DNA from 3 places in the Streptomyces sp. 135 genome. Region 3 is predicted to be linked to each of the others. Evidence: riboswitches for the same ligand, from Rfam matches in the RefSeq annotation. Region 3 holds a riboswitch; each other region holds the start of a gene.

What was found. Region 3 has a riboswitch for cyclic di-AMP ahead of KKZ08_RS18450 (M23 family metallopeptidase). Riboswitches for the same ligand answer to the same signal wherever they lie in the genome.
Positions count from the first base shown of each region.
Region 1: another riboswitch for cyclic di-AMP. It lies ahead of KKZ08_RS28880 (M23 family metallopeptidase); the one in region 3 lies ahead of KKZ08_RS18450 (M23 family metallopeptidase).
Region 2: another riboswitch for cyclic di-AMP. It lies ahead of KKZ08_RS15775 (transglycosylase family protein); the one in region 3 lies ahead of KKZ08_RS18450 (M23 family metallopeptidase).

Region 1 is NZ_CP075691.1:6,409,260-6,412,525, reverse strand. It holds gene KKZ08_RS28885 (GntR family transcriptional regulator) at 22-708, opposite strand; gene KKZ08_RS28880 (M23 family metallopeptidase) at 902-1,705, opposite strand; cyclic di-AMP (ydaO/yuaA leader) riboswitch at 1,718-1,880, opposite strand; gene KKZ08_RS28875 (pitrilysin family protein) at 2,085-3,266, opposite strand, start outside.
Region 2 is NZ_CP075691.1:3,520,780-3,524,045, reverse strand. It holds gene KKZ08_RS15780 (transglycosylase family protein) at 1-913, shown strand, start outside; cyclic di-AMP (ydaO/yuaA leader) riboswitch at 1,108-1,294, shown strand; gene KKZ08_RS15775 (transglycosylase family protein) at 1,299-2,027, shown strand; gene eno (phosphopyruvate hydratase) at 2,323-3,266, shown strand, end outside.
Region 3 is NZ_CP075691.1:4,107,290-4,110,555, reverse strand. It holds tRNA gene KKZ08_RS18460 (tRNA-Met) at 1-45, shown strand, start outside; gene KKZ08_RS18455 (PP2C family protein-serine/threonine phosphatase) at 268-1,428, shown strand; cyclic di-AMP (ydaO/yuaA leader) riboswitch at 1,659-1,806, shown strand; gene KKZ08_RS18450 (M23 family metallopeptidase) at 1,818-2,894, shown strand; gene KKZ08_RS18445 (aldo/keto reductase) at 2,970-3,266, shown strand, end outside.

The DNA of each region.
Region 1 (3,266 bases), 2.3 Mb from region 3:
ACTTTGTATACGGCACCCGCGTTAATTCCTGAGGCTCACCGTGTTTACGGGATGTTGCACTTCCCTCACCCGGCCTGCCCTCGGCGAGGGGCGCAACCGGTGCGCGGCCGTCGCCCGCTCCGCGTGGCCGGCAGTGAGCATCCTGGCCCGTTCCACGTCCCCGCGGGCCACCGCGTCGACGATCGCCGCGTGCTCGGACCAGGACACCGCGGGCGCGGCCGGGGGCCCTACGACGTACATCCAGGCGAGCTTGTGCCGCAGCTGGGTGAGCAGCGTGATGAGGCCGGGGCTGCCGGAGGCCTGGGCGAGCGTCTCGTGGAACCAGCCGCCCAGCGAGCGCAGATCCTCCCCCTGACCCTTCCGCACGCGCTCCTGGCCCAGCCGCACGAGTCCGCGCAGGACCTTGAGGTGCGCGTCGGTGCGGCGCTGTGCGGCGCGGGCCGCGGCGAGCGGTTCGAGCACCGTGCGCAGCTCCAGGAGGTCGGCTGCCTCCTGCTCCGTGGGCTCGGCGACACAGGCGCCCGCGTGCCTGCGCGTGACGACGAAGCCCTCGGCCTCCAGGGTGCGCAGGGCTTCGCGTACGGGGACGCGGGAGACGCCGTAACGGCGCGCGAGAAGCTCCTCGGTGAGCCGCCCACCCCTTTCGTAGACCCCGGCGACAATGTCGTCCCGGATGGCCGTGCATACCGAGTGTGCGGGAATGCGCATGACCGGACCTCCGCCTTAATCCCCGCGAAACGCGGTCGACCGACGCTCGTTCCGGAACTCTATTGCAGAGCCGCTTAATTTCCGATGGCGGGCCGGATTCCATGGATATCTTTTGGCCAGGCGAGGGCGGGCCGGAAACGGCGAAGGCCCCGGCTCGGGAGAGCCGGGGCCTTCGGTGAGGTACCGGGACGGGTCAGACGTTGACGCCGTGCGAGCGGAGGTACGCCACGGGGTCGATGTCCGAGCCGTAGTCCGGGCCGGTGCGGGCCTCGAAGTGGAGGTGCGGGCCACTGGAGTTGCCGGTGGAGCCCGAGAGGCCTATCTGCTGGCCCGGGGTGACCGTCTGGCCGACGGTGACGCCGAGGGATGACATGTGGCCGTACTGGGTGTACGTGCCGTCGTTCATCTTGATGACCACGTTGTTGCCGTAGGCACCGCCCCAGCCCGCCTCGACGACGGTACCGGCGCCCACCGCGTGGACCGGGGTACCGGACGCTGCGTGGAAGTCGACGCCGGTGTGGCTGCCGGAGGACCACATGGCGCCGCCGGTCTGGTAGCCCGTGGAGACGTACGAGCCGGAGATCGGGGAGACGTAGGTGTTCAGGCGCTTGCGCTCGGCCTCGCGGGCGGCGCGCTCCTTGGCCTCGCGCTCCTTCTTGGCCTTCGCCTTGGCCTCGGCCTCGGCCTTGCGCTTCTCCTCGGCAGCCTTCTTCTTGGCGGCCTCTTCGGCCTTCTTGGCGGCCGCGGCGTCGTCGGCGGCCTGCCGCTGGGCGGCGGCCTGCGCGTCGATGCTGGCGGCGAGCGAGTCGCCCACGGAGATCGCCTGGGTGAGCCCGGTGTGTTCGAAGGCGGCGTCGTCGGCGGCGGCGAGCGCCGGAGCGGCCAGGCCTCCGATGACACCCGTGGTGGTGATCGCGGCGACGCCCGCGACGTTCGCGGTGGTGCGGGTGAGGCGGCTGGGACGACGGTGCTTCCCGGTGGCACGGGTGAACGCCATGAAGCGGCTGATCCTTTCCTTCCTTCTCGCCTACCGGGTTAGCTGACGGGTTCGGAGCAGGAAGGTCTCCTACGAGTCCCTCACCTGACGGCAAGGTGCCCGATTCACCCCAGGGGACATGTGGGTCCCCGGCTCCCCTGGCTCGCGCCGTACGGGGACTCGGCGATGACTGTCCGGTGCCGCGGATGCGACGTACTGCGTGACGAACAGCCGGACCGACGCTAAACGGGCCGTCTTTCAATCGACAAACAGAACGCCTCTTTTGTAGCGCACGCCACACACCGAACAGGCAACCACCCTATGAATTCGGACATATAGGGAGTACGCGACCCCGGCCATCGAAACGGTCGCCGGGGTCCCGATATGTCCTGACAGCTGCTCAGCCGGCGACCACACTCACCTCGCCGATGCCGAGCGCCCTGACGGGCTCCTCGATCTCCGCGGCGTCCCCGACGAGGATCGTCACCAGGTGGTCCTCCGGGAAGGCGCTCACGACGGCCGCGGTGGCCTCCACGGTGCCGGTCGCGGCCAACTGCCGGTAGAGCCGCGCCTGGAAGTCGTCCGGGAGGTTCTGCTCGACCTGGTCGGCGAGCGTGGCGGCCACGGAGGCGGCCATCTCGTACTTGAGCGGGGCCACGCCCACCAGGTTCTGCACCGCCACGTCGCGCTCGGCGTCGGTCAGGCCCTCGGCTGCGAGGGTGCGCAGGACCGTCCAGAGGTCCTCCAGCGCGGGCCCCGTGGAGGCGGTGTCGACGGAGCCGCTGATGGCGAGCATCGCGGCGCCCGTGCCGTCCGGTGCGGAGCGCAGGACCTGGCTGAACGCCCGTACGCCGTAGGTGTAGCCCTTCTCCTCGCGCAGGACGCGGTCCAGACGGGAGGTGAGGGTGCCGCCCAGGCAGTACGTGCCGAGGACCTGGGCCGGCCAGATCCGGTCGTGCCGGTCCGGGCCGATGCGGCCGATCAGGAGCTGCGTCTGGACGGCTCCGGGGCGGTCCACGATGACGACGCGGCCCGTGTCGTCCGCGGTGATCGCGGGCATCGGGCGGGGCTCGGCGGTGCCGCCCTTCCAGGTGCCGACGGTGTCCGCGAGGACGGCGTCCAGGTCGGTGCCCGCGAGGTCGCCGACGACCACCAGGGTGGACGTGGCGGGACGCACGTGCGCCTCGTAGAAGGCGCGCACCGCGGCCGCGTCGATGGCCTTGACCGTCTCCTCGGTGCCCTGGCGGGGCCGCGACATGCGCGAACTCGCCGGGAACAGCTGCCTGGAGAGCTCCTTGGCCGCGCGGCGTGCCGGGTTGGCCGCCTCGTGCGGGATCTCGTCCAGGCGGTTGCGTACGAGGCGTTCGATCTCGCTGTCCGCGAAGGCAGGGGCCCGCAGGGCGTCGGAGAGCAGGCCGAGCGCCTTGGGGAGGCGGGAGACCGGGACTTCGAGGGAGACGCGGACGCCGGGGTGGTCGGCGTGCGCGTCCATGGTGGCGCCGCACCGGTCGAGCTCGGCGGCGAACTCCTCCGCCGAATGCTTGTCGGTGCCTTCGTTGAAGGCCCTCGCCATGATCGTGGC
Region 2 (3,266 bases), 590 kb from region 3:
GTGGAGCGCCAACCCCGGGAACGGCTACTACGGAGGGCTCCAGCTCTCCGAGGACATGTGGGAGAAGCACGGCGGCCTCGACTACGCGCCGAGCGCCGACCAGGCCTCCAAGTCCCAGCAGATCGCCGTGGCCGAGAGGATCCTCGACGGGCAGGGCCCCGAGGCCTGGCCGAGCTGCGCCCCGATCGCCGGACTCACCGACGGCGGCGCGGCGGCCGACGTGGACCCGGGCGATCCGATCCCCCCGGAGCCCGCCGACTCGTCGGACAGGGACGACTCGAGCGACTCGAACGGTTCGACCGGTTCGACGGGGTCGGAGAAGTCGAAGGGCTCCCAGGACTCCGAGGGCTCGGGGGACTCCAAGGACTCCAAGGGCAAGGCCGCCGACAAGTCGTCGGACAAGGCCTCCGACGACGCGTCAGAAGGCCCCGGCTCCGCCGACGACGACGGCGACACGCCCGGTTCGGGCGACGCCTCCCGAGACAAGAATCACGAAAAGGGCGACAAGCAGGGCAACAGCGGCAACGGCGACAAGGGCGACAAGCGCCCGACGGACGGCAAGTCCGGGCGCGACGAAGCCCCTTCGGCCGGCACCCCCGGGTCGAAGGACCCGGCCGCCCCCTCCGACGACTCCACCTCCGGCCGTCACCGGGGCGACCACGCGGACGAGAGTCCCGCCTCCGGCAGCGGCGGCGACCGTCCGGGCCGGCACGCCTCGCGCGGCGGCGAGCGCACCGAGAAGGTCGCCGACGGGACGTACACGGTGCGTTCCGGTGACAACCTGTCGGCCATCGCGGACGACTTGGACGTCAAGGGCGGCTGGCACGAGCTGTACACCGAGAACAAGAAGACCGTCGGGGCCGACCCGGACCTCATTCTCCCCGGTCAGAGCCTCGATTTGGGCGAAAAGTAGGGGTAGTTGACGAACCGTCCACGGGGTGCTTCGCGCCGAATGTCGGTATTGGCGTAAGTGAGAGATGGGTCTCAGAAGCCCTGATCGCCTTTGAAATTCCGTGGATCGCGTGACTACCGTCGTCAACGCCCGCCACTGGTGGGCCCCGCCGGTCGGTACGCCGAATCCTGCCAACGGCCGGACGGGAACAGTCGTCGCTTCGAGCGCCGTAGGCAGGAGCGGGGGACCCAAGGTAAGCCGCCGGGTCCGCACGTCGAGCTCCGAGGAGGAGCGGGACGTACGGGACCGGCTAGGGGTGAAGTCGCACTCACGTGGTGCGGCCGGGCAACTTCACTGGCCCGAACCCGACAGCTCACCTCGCAGGCGTCGGTGAGGGGATCAACTCATGCTGTTTTCCAGCAAGGGCAAGCACCGCCGTCCGTCCAAGGCCACCCGTGTCGTCACGCTCGCCGGTGTCACCGGTGCCGCCGTGGCCGCCCCGCTGATGGCCGCCGGTTCGGCCTCCGCCGCCACCGGCCAGGAGTGGGACGCCGTCGCCCAGTGCGAGTCCGGCGGCAACTGGTCGATCAACACCGGCAACGGCTACCAGGGCGGCCTCCAGTTCTCGCCCTCCACCTGGGCCGCGTACGGCGGTACGAAGTACGCCCCGACCGCCGACAAGGCCTCCAAGGCCCAGCAGATCGAGATCGCCGAGAAGGTCCTCGCCGGCCAGGGCAAGGGCGCCTGGCCGCACTGCGGCGTCGGTCTCTCGGGCGCCGCGTACAACGGCGGCGGCCAGCAGCAGGCCCCGCAGCAGCAGGCCAAGCCGCAGCCGCAGAAGACGCAGCAGCAGGCCGCCCCGCAGCAGCAGGCCGCTCCGCAGCACAAGACGCAGCAGGCCCCGAAGCCGCAGCCCGCGCCGCAGACCGAGTCCAAGAAGACCGTCGAGACCCCGACCGGCAAGAAGGTCGAGAAGGGCGACGGCGAGTACAAGGTCAAGACCGGCGACACGCTGTCCAAGATCGCCGAGGCGCACGACGTCAAGGGCGGCTGGCAGAAGGTCTACAAGCTCAACGGCGACATCATCGACAACGCCGACTTCATCTACCCCGGCCAGCAGCTGCACCTCAGCTGACGGATCCGGTCACGGCCGTGCCTCGGCGGACGCACGGCCGTCCCGCCCCGTCCCCACGGGCTCCCCGCCCCGGTGCGCGTATCCCCGTACGCACCGGGGCGGGGCCATGTCCGCTGTTCGCTCCTAGCGAGCTACCGGCCAGTAGAAACGCGGGCTTCCATCCCGTTTCCCGGCCATTTGAGCCTTCCCCCGTCCCACGGGACGGGCGGTCGGCTGGCCTGGGGCCCGGAGCCGGTTAGGCTCAGGAGACGCGGGCCGAATCGGCCCGCGTAAACGCGTCACATCCCAGAAGGAGATGCTCGTGCCGTCCATCGACGTCGTCGTAGCCCGGGAAATCCTGGACTCCCGAGGCAACCCCACGGTCGAGGTCGAGGTCGGCCTCGACGACGGCAGCACCGGTCGTGCCGCCGTCCCGTCCGGTGCCTCCACCGGTGCCTTCGAGGCCATCGAACTCCGTGACGGTGACCCCAACCGTTACCAGGGCAAGGGTGTCGAGAAGGCCGTCCTCGCCGTCATCGAGCAGATCGGCCCGGAGCTCGTCGGCTACGACGCCACCGAGCAGCGCCTGATCGACCAGGCGATGTTCGACCTGGACGCCACCGACAACAAGGGCTCCCTCGGCGCCAACGCCATCCTCGGCGTCTCGCTCGCCGTCGCGCACGCCGCCTCCGAGGCCAGCGACCTGCCGCTGTTCCGCTACCTCGGCGGCCCGAACGCGCACCTGCTGCCCGTGCCGATGATGAACATCCTCAACGGCGGGTCGCACGCGGACTCCAACGTCGACATCCAGGAGTTCATGATCGCGCCGATCGGCGCCGAGTCGTTCTCCGAGGCGCTGCGCTGGGGCACCGAGGTCTACCACACGCTGAAGAAGGTCCTGAAGAGCAAGGGCCTGGCCACCGGCCTCGGCGACGAGGGCGGCTTCGCCCCGAACCTCGACTCCAACCGCGCCGCCCTCGACCTCATCCTGGAGGCCATCAAGGAGGCCGGCTACGTCCCCGGCGAGCAGATCGCGCTCGCCCTCGACGTCGCCGCGTCCGAGTTCTACAAGGACGGCACGTACCAGTTCGAGGGCAAGTCCCGCACGGCCGCCGAGATGACCGAGTACTACGAGGAGCTCGTCGCCTCGTACCCCCTCGTCTCCATCGAGGACCCGCTGTTCGAGGACGACTGGGCCGGCTGGAACGCCATCACCGAGAAGCTCGGCGACAAGGTGCAGCTGGTGGGCGACGACCTGTT
Region 3 (3,266 bases):
GGGCTCATAACCCAGAGGTCGCAGGTTCAAATCCTGTCCCCGCTACTCAAGGCCGAAGGCCCGGATCCAGTGATCACTCACTGGATCCGGGCCTTCGGTGTTTGCCGGGTTCTGGGTTCCGGGGTTTTCGGGCTCTCTTCCAGGGCGGTGTGCCCTTCTTCCCGCCTCCCGTCACCCGTCCGGCCCACACCAGCTAGCACCCGGACCCCTCTCCAGGAAGCCTGGGTGCAGCGCGGCGATGGGCGCGGGATCGGCGGGAGACAAGCGGTGGGGCAGCGTGGAGGTACCGGCGGCAGCGGAGCCACCGCGCACGAGCGGACCCTCGTACGGATACTGCCCGTCCTGCTCCTCGTCGTCGGAGTCGTGTACGACGCCCTGACCCCGCCCGAGTTCACCGCCGCCCCGCTCTTCACGGCGGCCCCGCTGATCGCCGCCCCCTTCTACTCGCTGCTCGGCACCGTCCTGACGGGCGTCGCGGCCTCGGTCGCGGTCACCGTGCTGCACTACGGCAGCTCCGTCGGCGGCCATGTCGAGGCCGTCACCGAACTGCTCACCGTGGCGACCGTCGCGGCCCTCGCGATCTTCATCAACCGCGTCGTGCGCCGGGGCAACGACCGGCTCGCCATCGCCCGCTCCATCGCCGAGGCCACCCAGCGCGCCGTGCTGCCGCAGCCCGATCCCCGCATCGGCGGGCTCGACCTCGCGGCGCGGTACGAGGCCGCGCAGGCCGACGCGTTCATCGGCGGTGATCTGTACGCCGTACAGGACACCCCGCACGGCGTACGGCTCATCGTCGGCGACGTCCGTGGCAAGGGCATGGGCGCGGTGGCCGCCGTCGCCGTCGTCATCGGCGCCTTCCGTGAGGCCGCCGAGCAGGAGACCACCCTGGAGGCGGTGGCGCAGCGCCTGGAGCGGGCCCTCGCGCGGGAGGGCACCCGGCGCGACGGGCTCGACGCCTTCGAGGGGTTCACCACCGCCGTCCTCGCGGAGATCCGGGTCGGCGACGGCTGCGTACGGCTGGTGAACCGGGGGCATCCGGAGCCGCTGCTGCTGCGGGGCGACGGCCGGCTGTGCGTGCTCTCCCCGAGCGAGCCCGCGCTGCCGCTCGGCATGGGGGAGCTCGGGGCGTGGCCGGACCGGGCGGACGAGTCGGAGTTCCCGCCCGGCGCGATGCTGCTCTTCTACACGGACGGTCTCTCGGAGGCGCGCGACGCGACCGGGGCCTTCTACGACCCCGCGACCCGGCTCGCCGGGCGGATCTTCCCCGGCCGCGAGGGCCCGCACACGCTGCTCGCCACGCTCACGCAGGAGGTGCGGCGGCACACCGGTGGCGCGGCGACGGACGACATGGCGCTGCTCGCGGTGCGGCGGCCGGCCACCGGGGACGGGAAGGCCGCGGCGGAGAGCCGTGTCACTGGCCGTGACTGAAGTGCGGCCCTCCGCATCACAACTGACGTCCTGTCAAGGGAATGTGAAGTTCCGGTGTGTGACTTCCTCGGGTGACGCACGGTCAACTCGACCCGGTAAGAGCCCTCGTGCCCCTTAAGTCCCGCCCGCGAGCGTTAATGATCAATCGGAACAGCTTGGAATACGGCACCGCTGTCTATTAACGTTCGATAACGCAGCGCGGTCGTCCCAGCCGTCACTAGAGGCGGCTCCGTGCGCACACGCCTAATCCCGCAAGGGAGCCGGGGAACCACCAACTTGGGGTGAATCGGGCAGCTGTGCATCCGTGCCGGTTGTCCGTAGGAGACCTTCCTGCTCCGAACCCGTCAGCTAACCCGGTAGGCGAGAAGGAAGGAAAGGAGTGCGCCCCAGTGGCGTCCAACCGGCCTGCTCCCCAAGCCGCGTACGTACCGAATGACGACGACTTCGGTGGTTACGACCAGGAGACCTGGGAGGAATGGAATCCCACCGAGGAGTCCGTCCGTCCCGTCCGCGGCAGGCACCGTGTGCACAAGAAGGGCGGCGGCGGGCTCGCCCGCAGCTCCACCGTGCTGGGCGTCGGCGTCATCGCCGCCGTCGGCGCGGGCGGCATAGCCACCGCGCAGGACGGCAAGGCGCCCGTCTCCATCTCGATGCCCGACCTCGGCGCCGTCGCCGACTCGCTCCCCGAGGCCGAGTCCCTGCCCGGCGTGGGCTCCCTCCTCTCCGACGACTCCGCCGCCCCCGCGGGCTCCGAAGCCGTCATGGCCGCGGCTCCGCTCAGCGCCGCCGGTGTCAGCTCCACCGACGCCGAGCAGGGCGCCACGGACGCGGGCGAGGCACTGCGCGCCCGCATCATGCAGCAGGCCGAGAACCAGCAGGACCAAGCGGACGACGCGGTGCGGACCGCGGCCGAGGAGGCCGCCGTCAAGAAGGCCGCCGAGGAGGCCGCCGCCCAGCAGAAGCTGGCCGAGCGGAAGGCCGACGCCAAGGCCGCCGCCAAGAAGAAGAAGGAGCAGGAGGCCCGCGAGGCCAAGGCCCTGGCCGAGCGCCGGGCCAAGCTCGCCAAGAGCTACGCGCTGCCCACCTCCTCGTACACCATCACGTCGCACTTCGGTGTCGCCGGCTCCATGTGGTCCTCCGGGCACCACACCGGCCTCGACTTCGCCGCACCGACGGGTACCCCGCTCAAGGCCGTCCACACCGGCACCGTCAAGGAGGCCGGCTGGGCGGGCGCGTACGGCTACCGCACCGTCCTGGAGCTGAGCGACGGCACCGAGGTCTGGTACTGCCACCAGTCCTCGATGAACGTCAGCGCGGGACAGAAGGTCAGCACCGGCGATGTCATCGGGCGCGTCGGCGCGACCGGCAACGTCACCGGACCGCACCTCCACATGGAGGTCCACACCGCGGGCGGCTCCACCGTCGACCCGCTCGCCTGGCTCCAGAGCAAGGGCCTCAACCCCTGACCCGAAGCGGACGACTTGACGTTCATTTGGGGGAGTCGCCGGAATTCCGTTTCCGGCGGGTCCGTTGAGGAACGCATGACTTCTCTTCGCACGCTTGGCTCTTCCGACCTCGAGGTCTTCCCGCTCGCCCTCGGCGGCAACGTCTTCGGCTGGACCGCCGACCGGACGGCGTCCTTCGCCGTCCTCGACGCCTACACCGCCGCGGGCGGCAACTTCATCGACACCGCCGACACCTATTCGAGCTGGGTGGAGGGGAACGAGGGCGGCGAGTCCGAGACCCTCATCGGCGAGTGGCTGGCCGAGCGCGGCAACCGCTCCGACATCCTCCTGGCCACGAAGGCCGGCGCCCACCCCGAGTACAAGGGCCTGGCC